Regions from separate parts of the Streptomyces sp. NPDC015130 genome, predicted to be linked through region 1. Evidence: riboswitches for the same ligand, from Rfam matches in the RefSeq annotation. Region 1 holds a riboswitch; each other region holds the start of a gene.
What was found. Region 1 has a riboswitch for cyclic di-AMP ahead of ACF08F_RS23930 (transglycosylase family protein). Riboswitches for the same ligand answer to the same signal wherever they lie in the genome.
Positions count from the first base shown of each region.

Region 1 (3,188 bases):
GGAGTCGAACCGGACCGCTGGCACCCCGGTCGCGCCCTCGCAGGCCGCCACCGAGAAGGCGGCCGAGAAGGCCGCCGAGCGGTCCGCCGCGCCCACGCGGGCTTCCGAGGGCACCGAGGCGCCCCGTGAGGCCTCTGAGGCTCCCGTCGCGCCCACCACCCCCGCGGACTCCGCCGCGCCGGTGAGCCCGACCGCGCCGTCGACGGGGACGACCCCCGACGGCTCGACCTCTCCGAGCGCACCCGGCGACCCCTCCGTGCCGGGCACGCCGACCACCCCGGGCACCCCGACCACGCCCGACACGTCCCTTACGCCCGAATCGCCCGAGACGCCGAAGGGTGACGCCTCGTCGGCCACGCCCGGCACCGGCAAGCACCGGGGTGAAGCAGCTCCGGAGGAAACCGGCGCAACGGACACTCCGGTCGAATCCGGTCGACACGCTTCACCGAAGGACAAGCTGGCGGAAACCCCCGCGGCGAAGCCCACGGCTGACGCGACGAAGGATTCGGGCGCAACGGACAGTCAGGACACTTCGGACGCGTACACCGTGCAGCCGGGTGACAACCTGTCCGAGATCGCACAGGAGAACGAACTCCCCGGCGGCTGGAACGCCCTCTACGACGCCAACCGCGGGACGGTGGGCACCGATCCGGACCTCATCGTCCCTGGTCAGAGCCTTGACCTGACGGTCGGTTCGGAGGAGGCGGCGAAGTAGTTCGAGGGCTTATGTCCGGTTCTGGGCAAGTGAGACATGGGTCTCTTCGCCCCAACTGGCGTGTCACGTCCGCGAACTTCGCTCCCGTCACCTCCCACCTGCACAAACACACCCCGCCGGAAGGCAAGTAAGGGCGGAATTTCCGCATTACGCCTCTTTGAACTTCCGGCGGGTCTGTGTCTACGGTCGTCACCGCTCGCCACCGCGGGCCCCGTCGACCGAAACGCCGAATCCTGCCGTCGGCCGATGGGAACAGTCGTCGCGAAAGCGCCGAAGGCAGGAGTGGGGGACCCAAGGTAAGTGCCGGTCCCGGCCGTTGAGACAGACGGCCGAAGACCGGCTTGGGGTGAAGCCGCGTGCTAGGACACGCGGCCGGGCAACTTTCCGGCCCGAACCCGACAGCTCACCTCACAGGCGTCGGTGAGGAGAATCTCCATGCTGTTTTCCGGCAAGGGCAAACACCGTCGTCCCTCCAAGGCCACCCAGGTCGCCACGATCGTCGGCGTCACCGGTGTCGCCGTGGCCGCCCCGCTGATGACCGCGGGCACCGCCTCGGCCGCCACGGCCTCCGAGTGGGACCGCGTCGCCCAGTGCGAGTCCGGCGGCAACTGGTCCATCAACACCGGCAACGGCTACTACGGCGGCCTGCAGTTCTCCGCCTCCACCTGGGCCGCGTACGGCGGCACCGCGTACGCCGCGACCGCCAACCAGGCCACGAAGTCCCAGCAGATCACCATTGCCGAGAAGGTCCTCGCGGGCCAGGGCAAGGGTGCCTGGCCGAGCTGTGGCGTGGGCCTCTCCCGTGCCTCCTACGACGGCGGCGCCGCCGAGAGCGCGCCGAAGCAGAGCGCGCCGAAGAAGAGCGTGCAGCAGCAGTCGCAGCAGACCCAGCCGCGCCCGGAGCGGAAGGCCGAGCAGCCGACCAGCCGCAGCGAGCAGCGCCAGGCCCCGAAGAAGGCGCAGCAGTACGCCGCGCCGAAGGCCGCCGCGCAGAAGACCGTCACCACCCCGGCCGGCAAGGTCGTCAAGAAGGGCGACGGCGAGTACAAGGTCGTCGCCGGCGACACCCTCGGCAAGATCGCCGAGGCGCACGGCGTCGAGGGCGGCTGGGCCGAGCTCTTCGAGCTGAACCAGGACGTCGTCGAGAACGCCGACCTCATCTACGTCGGCCAGCAGCTCCACCTGAAGTGACCCTGACGGGTCCGACGAGTCCGGCGGCTCGTCCGACCCCGACGACCCTCCCGCGGTGACCACCCCGGTCCGGCGTGCCCTCCCCCGTGCGCGCCGGACCGGGGTTCCGCGCATCCGGCCGGGGCGACCTCATGGTTACTGTCCAGTAGATCTGGGGCCCTTCGTCCCTTATTGCATGCCCTTGGGTCCTTTTTCGTCCCAGGGGGCGGGCGCGCGGCCGACCCGGGCCCCCGCGCCGGTTAGGCTCTTGCCGCAAGGCCGATCGACCCTGTACCGACCTTGCGTCACATTCAGCGTCACATCCCAGAAGGAGATGCTCGTGCCGTCCATCGACGTCGTCGTAGCCCGGGAAATCCTGGACTCCCGAGGCAACCCCACGGTCGAGGTCGAGGTCGGCCTCGACGACGGCAGCACCGGCCGTGCTGCCGTTCCGTCCGGCGCCTCCACCGGTGCGTTCGAGGCCATCGAGCTTCGCGACGGTGACCCCAACCGCTACCTGGGCAAGGGTGTCGAGAAGGCCGTCCTCGCCGTCATCGAGCAGATCGGCCCGGAGCTCGTCGGCTACGACGCCACCGAGCAGCGCCTGATCGACCAGGCCATGTTCGACCTGGACGCCACCGAGAACAAGGGCTCGCTCGGCGCGAACGCCATCCTCGGTGTCTCCCTGGCCGTCGCGCACGCCGCGTCCGAGGCCTCCGACCTCCCGCTCTTCCGCTACCTCGGCGGCCCGAACGCGCACCTGCTGCCCGTTCCGATGATGAACATCCTCAACGGTGGGTCGCACGCGGACTCCAACGTCGACATCCAGGAGTTCATGATCGCCCCGATCGGCGCGGAGTCCTTCTCCGAGGCCCTTCGCTGGGGTGCGGAGATCTACCACACGCTGAAGGGCGTGCTGAAGCGCAAGGGCCTCTCCACCGGCCTCGGCGACGAGGGCGGCTTCGCCCCGAACCTGGAGTCGAACCGCGCCGCCCTGGACCTCATCGTCGAGGCCATCAAGGAGGCCGGCTACACCCCGGGCACCGACGTCGCGCTCGCGCTCGACGTGGCCGCGTCCGAGTTCTACAAGGACGGCGCGTACGAGTTCGAGGGCAAGTCCCGCTCGGCCGCCGAGATGACCGAGTACTACGAGGAGCTCGTCTCCGCGTACCCGATGGTCTCCATCGAGGACCCGCTGTTCGAGGACGACTGGGCGGGCTGGAAGGTCCTCACCGACAAGCTGGGCACCAAGGTCCAGATCGTCGGCGACGACCTCTTCGTCACCAACCCGGAGCGCCTCGCC
Region 1 covers NZ_JBIBVC010000011.1:222,335-225,522, forward strand. The annotation lists gene ACF08F_RS23925 (transglycosylase family protein) at 1-715, shown strand, start outside; cyclic di-AMP (ydaO/yuaA leader) riboswitch at 974-1,147, shown strand; gene ACF08F_RS23930 (transglycosylase family protein) at 1,151-1,906, shown strand; gene eno (phosphopyruvate hydratase) at 2,220-3,188, shown strand, end outside.

Region 2 (3,188 bases), on a different contig from region 1:
CTTCACGCAGACGTCCGACGAGGAGGTGCTCGACTGTCTCGCCCGCGGCCGGGCCGCGCGCGGCCCCGTCGTGCGGGACACGGACGTCCGCATCCCGGCGACCGGTGCCACTCTCGCCGGGCGGCTCGCCGTCCCCGACGGCGCGACCGGCATCGTCCTCTTCGCCCACGGGAGCGGCAGCAGCCGGCACAGCCCGCGCAATCGCGCGGTCGCGGATGCCCTGAACCAGGCGGGGCTCGGGACGCTGCTGTTCGACCTGCTGACCGAGGCCGAGGCCACCGACCGGGCACGCGTCTTCGACACCCCGCTGCTCGCCGGACGGCTGACGAGCGCCACGGAGTGGCTGGCCGGACGTCCCGAGGGCGGCGCGCTGCCGCTCGGCTACTTCGGGGCGAGCACGGGCGCGGCCGCCGCCCTGTGGGCGGCGGCCGATCCCGCCTCCGATGTCGCCGCCGTCGTCTCGCGCGGCGGCCGGCCCGACCTGGCGGGCGAGCACCTGGCCCGGGTGCGGGCCCCGACCCTCCTCGTGGTGGGCGGCCGGGACGCGCTCGTCCTGGACCTCAACAAGCGTGCGCAGGCCCTGCTGCGCTGTGAGAACCGGCTGACCCTCGTCGCCGGCGCCACTCACCTCTTCGAGGAGCCCGGGGCCCTGGAAGAGGTGGCGGAGCTGGCCACGGACTGGTTCGCCGAGTGGTTCGGGCGTCGCGAGGTCCGTTGACGTCCTAGGGCGTGTTGCGAAAGTCCCGCCTGCCCGACGGCGTCTGGCACGCACGCTCGCCGCGTTGTCGGGATCACCCCGATACATCCAGTATCGGGGCGACCCTCCGCCTTGCGATCGCACGCACCAGACGCCGTCGGGCCCGCCCTTCGGGCGGCCGGCGCTACTTTCGCAACACGCCCTAGTAGGGGCCGTTGACGTTGTCGATGGAGCCGTAGCGGTCCGCCGCGTAGTTGCAGGCGGCCGTGATGTTGGCGACCGGGTCGAACAGGTCCGTGGACGTGCCCGGCACGTGATAGGCGTCGAAGGTCGGCTGGATCACCTGGAGCAGGCCCTTCGACGGGGTGCCGGCCGCGGCGTTGGAGTCCCAGTTGTTGATGGCCAGCGGGTTGCCGGAGGACTCGCGCATCACGTTGCGGAGGATGCCGTCGTACGAACCGGGGATGCCGTTGCGGGCCATGATGTCCAGCGACTCGCGGATCCAGCCGTCGAGGTTGTCGGCGTACCGGGCGGCGGCGACCGGTGCGGCCTGGACGGCGGGCGCGGCGGCGGAGGCACCCGAGACGGCGGCCGGGGCGGCGGCGCGGCGCTCGGAGCGGCTCGCCCGTTCGGCCGACGCGGAGCTCTTCTTCGGAGCGGTCTTCGGCGCGGTCTTCTGGGCGGTCTTCTTCTGCGCGGCGGCGGGCGCGGGGGCGGACTTCGCGGAATCCCGACGAATCGTCAGTTCCAGACCGGGGTGAATGAGTGACGGATTGTCACCCACGGCGGACTTGTTGACCCGGTAAAGAGACTTCCAGCCGCCCTGAATTCCCTTCTTCTGGGCGATCAGGGAAAGCGAGTCGCCGCTCACCACGGTGTACGTGCGCGCGGCTGCGGGGGCCGAGGGAGCGGCGGCCGGCGCGGCGACGGGCTGTGCGGCGAAGGGCTGCGCGACGGCCTGCGGAGCGGCCGAGACCGTCTCGGCGCCGGCCGTGGCGGGGATGACCAGCGGAAGGGCCAGGGCGACGCCGCCCGTGCCGGCGAGGGCGAGGCCCCGGGAGACGGTGCGGTGTCGGGGGCGGCGGTGCTTACCGTGTGCAGGCATGACGGATTCCTCTCCGGCGCCTGCGGGGTGAGCTGTCGGGTTCGGACGGGAGATGTCCGGCCGCGCACACGCGGCTTCACCCCGAGCCGTTCCGGAATCCGGACCGGCGAATTCGTGGGTCCCCCGCTCCTGCCGTCGGGTGAAAGGGAGGTGTTTCGAACGGCGGCAGGATTAGGCGTTCCGCTCGAATGGGGGTGACCGTAGGCCAGCATTGCGGCGGATAACAAGAGGATCAGTTCGGCCGCTCATGGAATTGGATCTCCGAATTCGGAGAATTCAAGATCGACCTGACCGCGGCCCCGGTGAACTTCCAAGTGCGGTACGGCCTGCGGGCGTGCGGCCGTCCGACGGGGGCCGGGGAAAGTGAACCGCGTCACCACGAGAGCAATGTCCGAATATGGGCTGTAATTCCGTTGGTAAGTAAATGGGTGGAAATTGGCCCCGGTGAGCCGTTCGTCCGCGTCGGGGTGGAAGGGGGCGAGTCGGGTGCGCAAAAGTCGCAAACCAGACATTCATCTTGAAAGATGGAGGCACCCGACACAGGAGTCATCCGCATGCCGACCCCCTCCGCCCCGCTCAGCCCGGACGCCCTCGACCGCGAGGCCGCCGCTCTCTTCGAGAGCGCCACCTGGCAGCGGATCGTCACGGACTGGACCACCCCCGCACCCGCCCCCGCACCCGCCTCTGCTCCGGTCCCGGAGGCCGCCCCTGTGCCCGCACCCGGCCGGCCCGCACCCGCCGACTGGAGGGCCCTGCTCAGCGTGCCCGTGGACCGGCTCGTCTCCGACGCGCTTGACGCGCTGCCGCCGCCGGCCCCCACCGGACGCACGCTCCCCGGCCGGATCGGAGCCGTGCTCCCGGACCGTCTGCACGCCTGGCGCCGGATCGGCAGCCCCGAGCTGCGCCCCTCGGTCCACCTCGGCTACGCGCGGCTGGTGCTCACCGAATGGGGCTGGCAGAACGCCCCGTACAAGCTGCGCGACGTGCGGGGAGCGCGCTGCGTCTGCGGCGCGCTCCTCGCCGCCCACCGCCTCGGCTACGGCAGCGCGGACACCATGAACGAGGCGGCGGCCTGGATCATGGCCGAGCTGCGGTCGCAGGGGTGGCGCGAACTGATCGGTCCCTGGAACCGGGCCCCGGGCCGGACGGCCGCCGAGGCGCTGGGCCTGCTCGACGCGACGATCCGCCGCGCCGAGCAGGCCGGCCGGTGAGCGTCGGTCAGCCGGTGACGCTCGGCGACCCGGTCTCGATGTGGCCGGTGTACCGGCGCGACCAGGTCCCGTCGATGTCGGCGAGGATCGTGAAGTCGTACCAGCCGTTGTTGTGGGCCACCGCGTTGAAGAAGTCCTCGCGGCTGGAGTTCGCCGGGACCGTGTACGTCCACGG
Region 2 covers NZ_JBIBVC010000028.1:48,215-51,402, reverse strand. The annotation lists gene ACF08F_RS36320 (alpha/beta family hydrolase) at 1-718, shown strand, start outside; gene ACF08F_RS36315 (transglycosylase SLT domain-containing protein) at 900-1,802, opposite strand; cyclic di-AMP (ydaO/yuaA leader) riboswitch at 1,807-1,990, opposite strand; gene ACF08F_RS36310 (hypothetical protein) at 2,357-3,013, shown strand; gene ACF08F_RS36305 (phosphocholine-specific phospholipase C) at 3,021-3,188, opposite strand, start outside.
Region 2: another riboswitch for cyclic di-AMP. It lies ahead of ACF08F_RS36315 (transglycosylase SLT domain-containing protein); the one in region 1 lies ahead of ACF08F_RS23930 (transglycosylase family protein).

Region 3 (3,188 bases), on a different contig from region 1:
GCGACACCGCCCGAGTACACGGCGGCGCCGCTCTTCTCCGCCGCCCCGCTGATAGCCGCGCCCTTCTTCTCCATGCTGACCACCCTGCTCACCGGGATCGCCGCCGTCCTCGCCTCCGTCGGGCTGCACGGCTACAACGGCACCGTCGACGAGATCCCGGCCCTCACCGAGACGCTGACCGTCGTCACCGTGTCCGCGCTCGCCCTCCTCATCAACCGGGTCGTGCGGCGCAGCGGCGAGCGGCTGGCGTCCGCCAGGGTCATCGCGGAGACCGCGCAGAAGGCGGTGCTGCCGACGCCCGACGAGCGCATCGGCGGGCTGCAGTGCGCGGCCCGCTACGAGGCGGCGCAGGCCGACGCGTTCATCGGCGGCGACCTGTTCGCGGTCCAGGACACCCCGTACGGGGTGCGGCTCGTCGTGGGGGACGTGCGGGGCAAGGGGATGGACGCGGTCGAGGCGGTCGCCGTCGTGATCGGGGCGTTCCGCGAGGCGGCCGAGCAGGAGCGGAGCCTGGAGGGGGTGGCGCAGCGGCTGGAGCGGGCGCTGACCCGGGAGGGGACCCGCAGGGCCGGGCTCGACGCCTTCGAGGGGTTCACGACGGCCGTCCTGGCGGAGATCCCGCGCGACGACGGGCCGGGGGACGGAGGCGTACGGGTCGTCAACCGCGGGCATCCGCCGCCGCTGCTGCTGTACGTGGACGGGGATCTGGACGTGCTGGATCCGGCGGAGCCGGCGCTGCCGCTCGGGATGGGGGAGCTGGCGGCGTGGCCGGACCGGGCCGAGGAGCGGCCGTACCCGCCGGGCGCGACGCTGCTGTTCTACACGGACGGCCTGTCGGAGGCGCGGGACGCGCAGGGCGTCTTCTACGATCCGGCGGCCCGGCTCGCCGGGCGGATCTTCCCGGGACCCGAGGAGCTGCTCGACGCGCTCGTCGACGACGTACGCCTCCACACGGGCGGCGGGTCGACGGACGACATGGCGCTGCTCGCGGTGAGCAGGCCCGCGGCGGGGCAGCAGGAGAGGCGCCGGACGATGCCGGTGGTCCCGCCCGCCGCGCCGGCTCCTTCGGGACCTCTGGGGACTCCGGCTGGGCCTTCGGCGGGGCCTTCGGCACGGCCCGGTCACCAGGCGTAGTCGAAGGGTGTCACTCCGATAACAATTGACATAACGTCAGATCGCAGGGGTTCGGCCACTCCTTGCTGAAGGGGGGTCAACTCGGGCGATTCCCCACCAATTCAATGAACGATCACTGGGAACAGCTTGGAATCGGGCGCCCCTGTCTATTAACGTTCGATAACGCAGCGCGGTCGTCACACCCGTCGCAAGAGGCGGCACCGTGCGCACGCGCCGAATCCTGAAAAGGAACCGGGGAACCACCATTTGGGGTGAATCAGGCCCTTCGCACCCGTGCGACGAGCCCGTAGGAGACCTTCCTGCTCCGAACCCGTCAGCTAACCCGGTAGGCGAGAAGGAAGGAAAGGAGCGCGCCCCCGTGGCGTCCAACACTCCCGCATCCGAGGCCCCCTTCGACGCCTTCGGTGGTGGTGCGGGTCCTGCCGCTCCGGACACCGAGTGGAACCCCGACGAGGGAACCCTCCGCTCCGGCGGACGGCACCGGGTCGTCAAGCAGCGCTCCAACTTCGCCCGTTCCTCCACCGTCCTCGGCGTCGGCGTCATCGCGGCCGTCGGTGCGGGCGGCCTCGCCACCGCGCAGGAGAAGCCCCCGGTCGCGATATCGCTTCCCGACCTCCCGGACCTCCCCGACCTGAACCTCCCGGCCGCCGAGGACCTCCCCGGCGTCGGCGAGCTCTTCGCCGACGACCAGGCCGACCAGCAGATCCAGGACACCATCGCGGCGACCGGCGGCAACCCGAACCCGCTCACCGCCGCCACCTACGTGACGCCGGGCACGGACGACGCCTCCGCGACCACGCGTGCCGCCCAGGCCTCCTTCACCACGCAGAACGCCACCGCCGAGGCGGCCCCGACCCGCGCCGCCGACGCGGGCGAGATCCTGCGCGCCCGCATCCTCCAGCAGGCCGAGCAGCAGCAGGCCTCCGCCGACGCCGCCGAGAAGCTCGCCGCCGAGAAGGCCGCGGCCGAGAAGGCGGCAGCCGAGGCCGCCGCGGCGGAGAAGGCGGCCGAGGAGGCCAAGGCCAAGGCCGAAGCGGAGGCCAAGGCCAAGGCGGAGGCGGAAGCCAAGGCCGAGGCCGAGCGGATCGCCGCCGAGAAGGCGGAGGCCGAGCGCCTCGCCCAGCTCGCCGCGAGCTACTCGATGCCCCTCTCCTCGTACAGCCTCAGCGCGACCTACATGCAGTCCGGCTCGATGTGGTCCTCCGGCTACCACACCGGCCTCGACTTCGCGGCCCCCACGGGCACCCCGCTCAAGGCGGTCCACAGCGGCACGATCAAGTCGGCGGGCTGGTCCGGCTCGTACGGCTACCGGGTCGTCCTGGAGCTGGAGGACGGCACCGAGGTCTGGTACGCCCACCTCTCCTCCATGACGGTCGGCGCGGGCCAGACCGTGACCACCGGCGAGACGATCGGCCGCGTCGGCGCCACCGGAAACGTCACCGGCGCCCACCTCCACATGGAGGTCCACACCGCGGGCGGCGACGGCATCGACCCGGCGGCCTGGCTCCGCTCCAAGGGCCTGTCGCTCTGACGCTCCCGCGTCACGCACGGACCGGCCCCGACGGAATAGCCCCGGTGGCGCGGGTGGTTGATCACCGCATGACGACCCTCCGCCCGCTGGGCACTTCCGACCTGCACGTCTTCCCGCTCGCCCTGGGCGGCAACGTCTTCGGGTGGACCTCCGACGAGGCCGAGTCCTTCGCCGTCCTCGACGCCTACGTCGCCGCCGGCGGCAACTTCGTCGACACCGCCGACATGTACTCCTCCTGGGCCGAGGGCCACGAGGGCGGCGAGTCCGAGACGGTCATCGGCCGCTGGCTCGCCTCCCGCGGCCGCCGGGACGACCTCGTCATCGCCACCAAGGTCGGCGCCCACCCCCGCTACAAGGGGCTCGCCGCCACCACGATCAAGGGCGCCGTCGAGGAGTCCCTGCGCCGCCTCGGCACCGACCACATCGACCTCTACTACACGCACTTCGACGACGAGACCGTCCCGGTCGAGGAGATCGTCACCGCCCTCGACCAGCTCGTGAAGGACGGCAAGGTGCGGGCCGT
Region 3 covers NZ_JBIBVC010000001.1:19,658-22,845, reverse strand. The annotation lists gene ACF08F_RS00070 (PP2C family protein-serine/threonine phosphatase) at 1-1,134, shown strand, start outside; cyclic di-AMP (ydaO/yuaA leader) riboswitch at 1,336-1,481, shown strand; gene ACF08F_RS00065 (M23 family metallopeptidase) at 1,493-2,665, shown strand; gene ACF08F_RS00060 (aldo/keto reductase) at 2,734-3,188, shown strand, end outside.
Region 3: another riboswitch for cyclic di-AMP. It lies ahead of ACF08F_RS00065 (M23 family metallopeptidase); the one in region 1 lies ahead of ACF08F_RS23930 (transglycosylase family protein).

Region 4 (3,188 bases), on a different contig from region 1:
GGCTTCGGCGTCCTCGGCGACGGCGGCCGGGGCGCCCTGCACGAGGCCGGCCTCGCGGGCGACGCGGACGTCGTCGCCACCCTCACCCTCTCCAAGTCCCTGGGCAGCCAGGGCGGCGCGGTCCTCGGCCCCGCCCGCGTCGTCGAGCACCTGGTGAACGCGGCGCGCACCTTCATCTTCGACACCGGGCTCGCACCGGCGGCCGCGGGCGGCGCGCTCGCGAGCCTCCGGCTGATCGCCGCCGAACCGGCGCTCGCCGGCCGGGCGCGGACCGTCGCCGCCACCCTGTACGAGCTCCTCACGGCGGCCGGACTGACCGCCGCGCGGCCGGACGCGGCCGTGGTCTCGGTGCGCGCCCCCTCGCCCGAGGCGGCGCTGCGCTGGGCGGCGGACTGCCGCGAACAGGGTCTGGCGGTCGGCTGTTTCCGGCCTCCGTCCGTCCCGGACGGCATCTCGCGCCTGCGGCTCACGGCCCGCGCCGACCTGACGGATTCCGAACTCGACCGGGCGGTGCGGACGATCCTGCGCACCGCGCCCGCCGGCGCCTGACGACGTCGACTCCGCTGCCCAAGAGCGTTTCCGGGCAGCAGAGTTCACCGCTTCGGGCGATAGATGCGCACATATCGTGGTGGAACCCCGTACGGGGCGGCACGATCGGTGGCACTCTGACGCGAAGCGCAATCCGGGGTGGTGTCCCCGGCGGGAAAGGGACAGCGCCGCCATGGCAGACCATCAGGAAGTAACCGTCACTCTGCCGAGCGATCCCGCCTCGGTCCGCACGGCACGCAGATACGTGGCGGACGTTCTGGGGGACTGGGGGCTCGACGGTGACGCGGAGATCGCGGACTCGATCCGGCTGATCATCTCGGAGCTGGCCACCAACGCCGTCCAGCACACCTTCGGGCAGTCGCCCACCTTCACGGTCGACCTCCGGCTGGAGCGGGAGGAGCGGCTGCACATCGGTGTGACGGACAGCCATCCCCGCTGGCCCCGCCGCCTCCCGGCGGCGGTCCAGCAGGACAACGGGCGGGGCATGGTCATCATCCGTGTCCTGGCGGCGGAGGCCGGTGGCCGCCTCTCGGTCACTCCGACCGAGGAGGGCGGCAAGACGGTCTGGATCACGCTGCCGTGGACGACGGCCCCGCTGTCGGGCTCGTACCGCTGAGGCGAGGGGTGCGGCGGCGCCACCGCACCCCTCGTCACGGGTCAGCGCCCGGGGGCCGTCACCGGACGCGGCCGTAGTAGACCTTCGACGACCAGATCTTGTCGAGCTTCACCCAGGAGCCCGTCTTGGGCGAGTGCCAGATCTTGCCGCTGCCGGCGTAGATGCCGACGTGGTAAACCCTTCCACCCGAGTGGAAGAAGACCAGGTCCCCCTTCTGCCTGCTGGCCTTGGAGATGTGCCGGGTCTTGTTGTACTGCTGCTGCGCGGTGCGAGGCAGCGACTTGCCCGCCTTCTTGTACGCGTAGAGCGTCAGACCGGAGCAGTCGAACCTCGTGGGTCCGGCCGATCCGTACCGGTAGGGCGATCCTTTCTTGGACACGGCGACGCTCAGTGCCTTGTTCGCGTGTGACGTCGCTGCCTGGGCCTCCGGTGCCGCACCGGGTGCGAACAGCGTGCCGCCGACGGCGGCGAGGGTGAGAGCCGAGACGGCTCCGGCCCGGGACAGCAGGGACGGGACATGCATCTGCGCGGTCATGCGCAACCCTTCGTCAGCCGCCTGAGAAGGATGACCTGTCGGGTTCGGGCAGGCGAAGATGCCCGGCCGCGGCTGCGGCTTCACCCCAAGGAGCGGTCCTCGCTGTCGTGACAACGCGAACGCCCCGTACTGATTGGGTCCTCCACTCCTGCCGATCCACTCCTGTCGACCAGACGTCCGGGACAGCGGCAGGACTCGGCGTCCGCCCGGACCGCCCCGCCGCGGTGGCGGGGGCTTGTCGTCGACAGGGATCTTGACCCACGACATGGGCGAAAACCGAGCTGAAACGGCGATATGTGAGGCTCCTCACGACTGATCCGTTCAGGTGGACAGGGAGCCTTTGTGATCTTCAGAGGTTTGGCCGACGAGCCGCGTACCAGCGATGGAACGTTCGATTCCGCCAGATGTGTACACCTGTTGCGCAACTTTCCCGCCGCATGTGTCGACTCATCGACTACGCCGAACGGGCGAGGGATTCTGCGGCGGGCGTCGGCCGACCGGACCTCGACACGACACGCGAGAATGTCAACTCGCCCGGGTCCGAGGGACGGTGACGCGGTCGGCCCGGCGCTCCCCGTCCAACACCCTTAGGGCGCGCGCCAGTGTGTCCGTGTGGACCTCGGCCTCGCCCCGCATATGCATGAGCGTCAGGGCCTCGCGCAGTGCCTCCGCACGTCCCACCAGGGCCTGCGCCGCGCGCAGCGCCCCATAAGTATGCGTGGACCTGGATGGATTGATCTTCCCCAGGAGGTCGACGACTTCGAGGTACGCGTCGACGAGTTCACCCTCCGCCCGGGTCAGGGCGGGCAGTGGCGGCAGTTCGGGGACCACGGCCGGGTCACCGCTCCGTACCGCCGGCGGCGGCGCGCCGGTTCGCGACCACGTGGTCCGCCAGGCCGTACGCGACGGCCGCCGGTGCGTCCAGGACGGTCAGCCGGTCGGTGTCGGCGTCGATCCGCTCCCGGTCCTGTCCGGTGTGCTCGGCGAGCATCCCGCTGACCAGCGCCCGCAGGCGCAGCAGCTCGGCGGCCTGGAGGTCGAGGTCGCTCAGCTGTCCCTGGAGGGGCTCGTCCAGGGTCGGCTGGCGGAGTGTCACGCGGGCGCCGGGCAGGATCAGGCGCTTGCCCGGGGTGCCGGCCGCGAGCAGGACGGCGGCGGTGGAGACGGCCTGGCCCAGGCAGGTGGTCTCCACGTCGCAGGAGAGCGACCGCATCGTGTCGTAGATCGAGGTCATGGCGCTGATGGAGCCGCCGGGGGAGTTGATGTAGAGGGAGATGTCCTGGCCGGGCGCCGCGTGGTCGAGATAGAGGAACTGGGCGATGGCGTCGTTGGCCGAGGTCTCGTCGACCGGTGTGCCGAGGAAGACGATCCGGGACTCCAGGAGCTTCGAGTACGGGTCGAGGGTCCGGGTCCCGAAGCTGGTCCGCTCCGTGAACTCCGGCAGAACGTAGCGCGCGTCCATGACTGAGCACCTCCATCGAGCTGTCT
Region 4 covers NZ_JBIBVC010000010.1:131,323-134,510, reverse strand. The annotation lists gene ACF08F_RS22165 (8-amino-7-oxononanoate synthase) at 1-549, shown strand, start outside; gene ACF08F_RS22160 (ATP-binding protein) at 722-1,165, shown strand; gene ACF08F_RS22155 (C40 family peptidase) at 1,224-1,700, opposite strand; cyclic di-AMP (ydaO/yuaA leader) riboswitch at 1,704-1,911, opposite strand; gene ACF08F_RS22150 (hypothetical protein) at 2,226-2,531, opposite strand; gene ACF08F_RS22145 (ClpP family protease) at 2,539-3,162, opposite strand.
Region 4: another riboswitch for cyclic di-AMP. It lies ahead of ACF08F_RS22155 (C40 family peptidase); the one in region 1 lies ahead of ACF08F_RS23930 (transglycosylase family protein).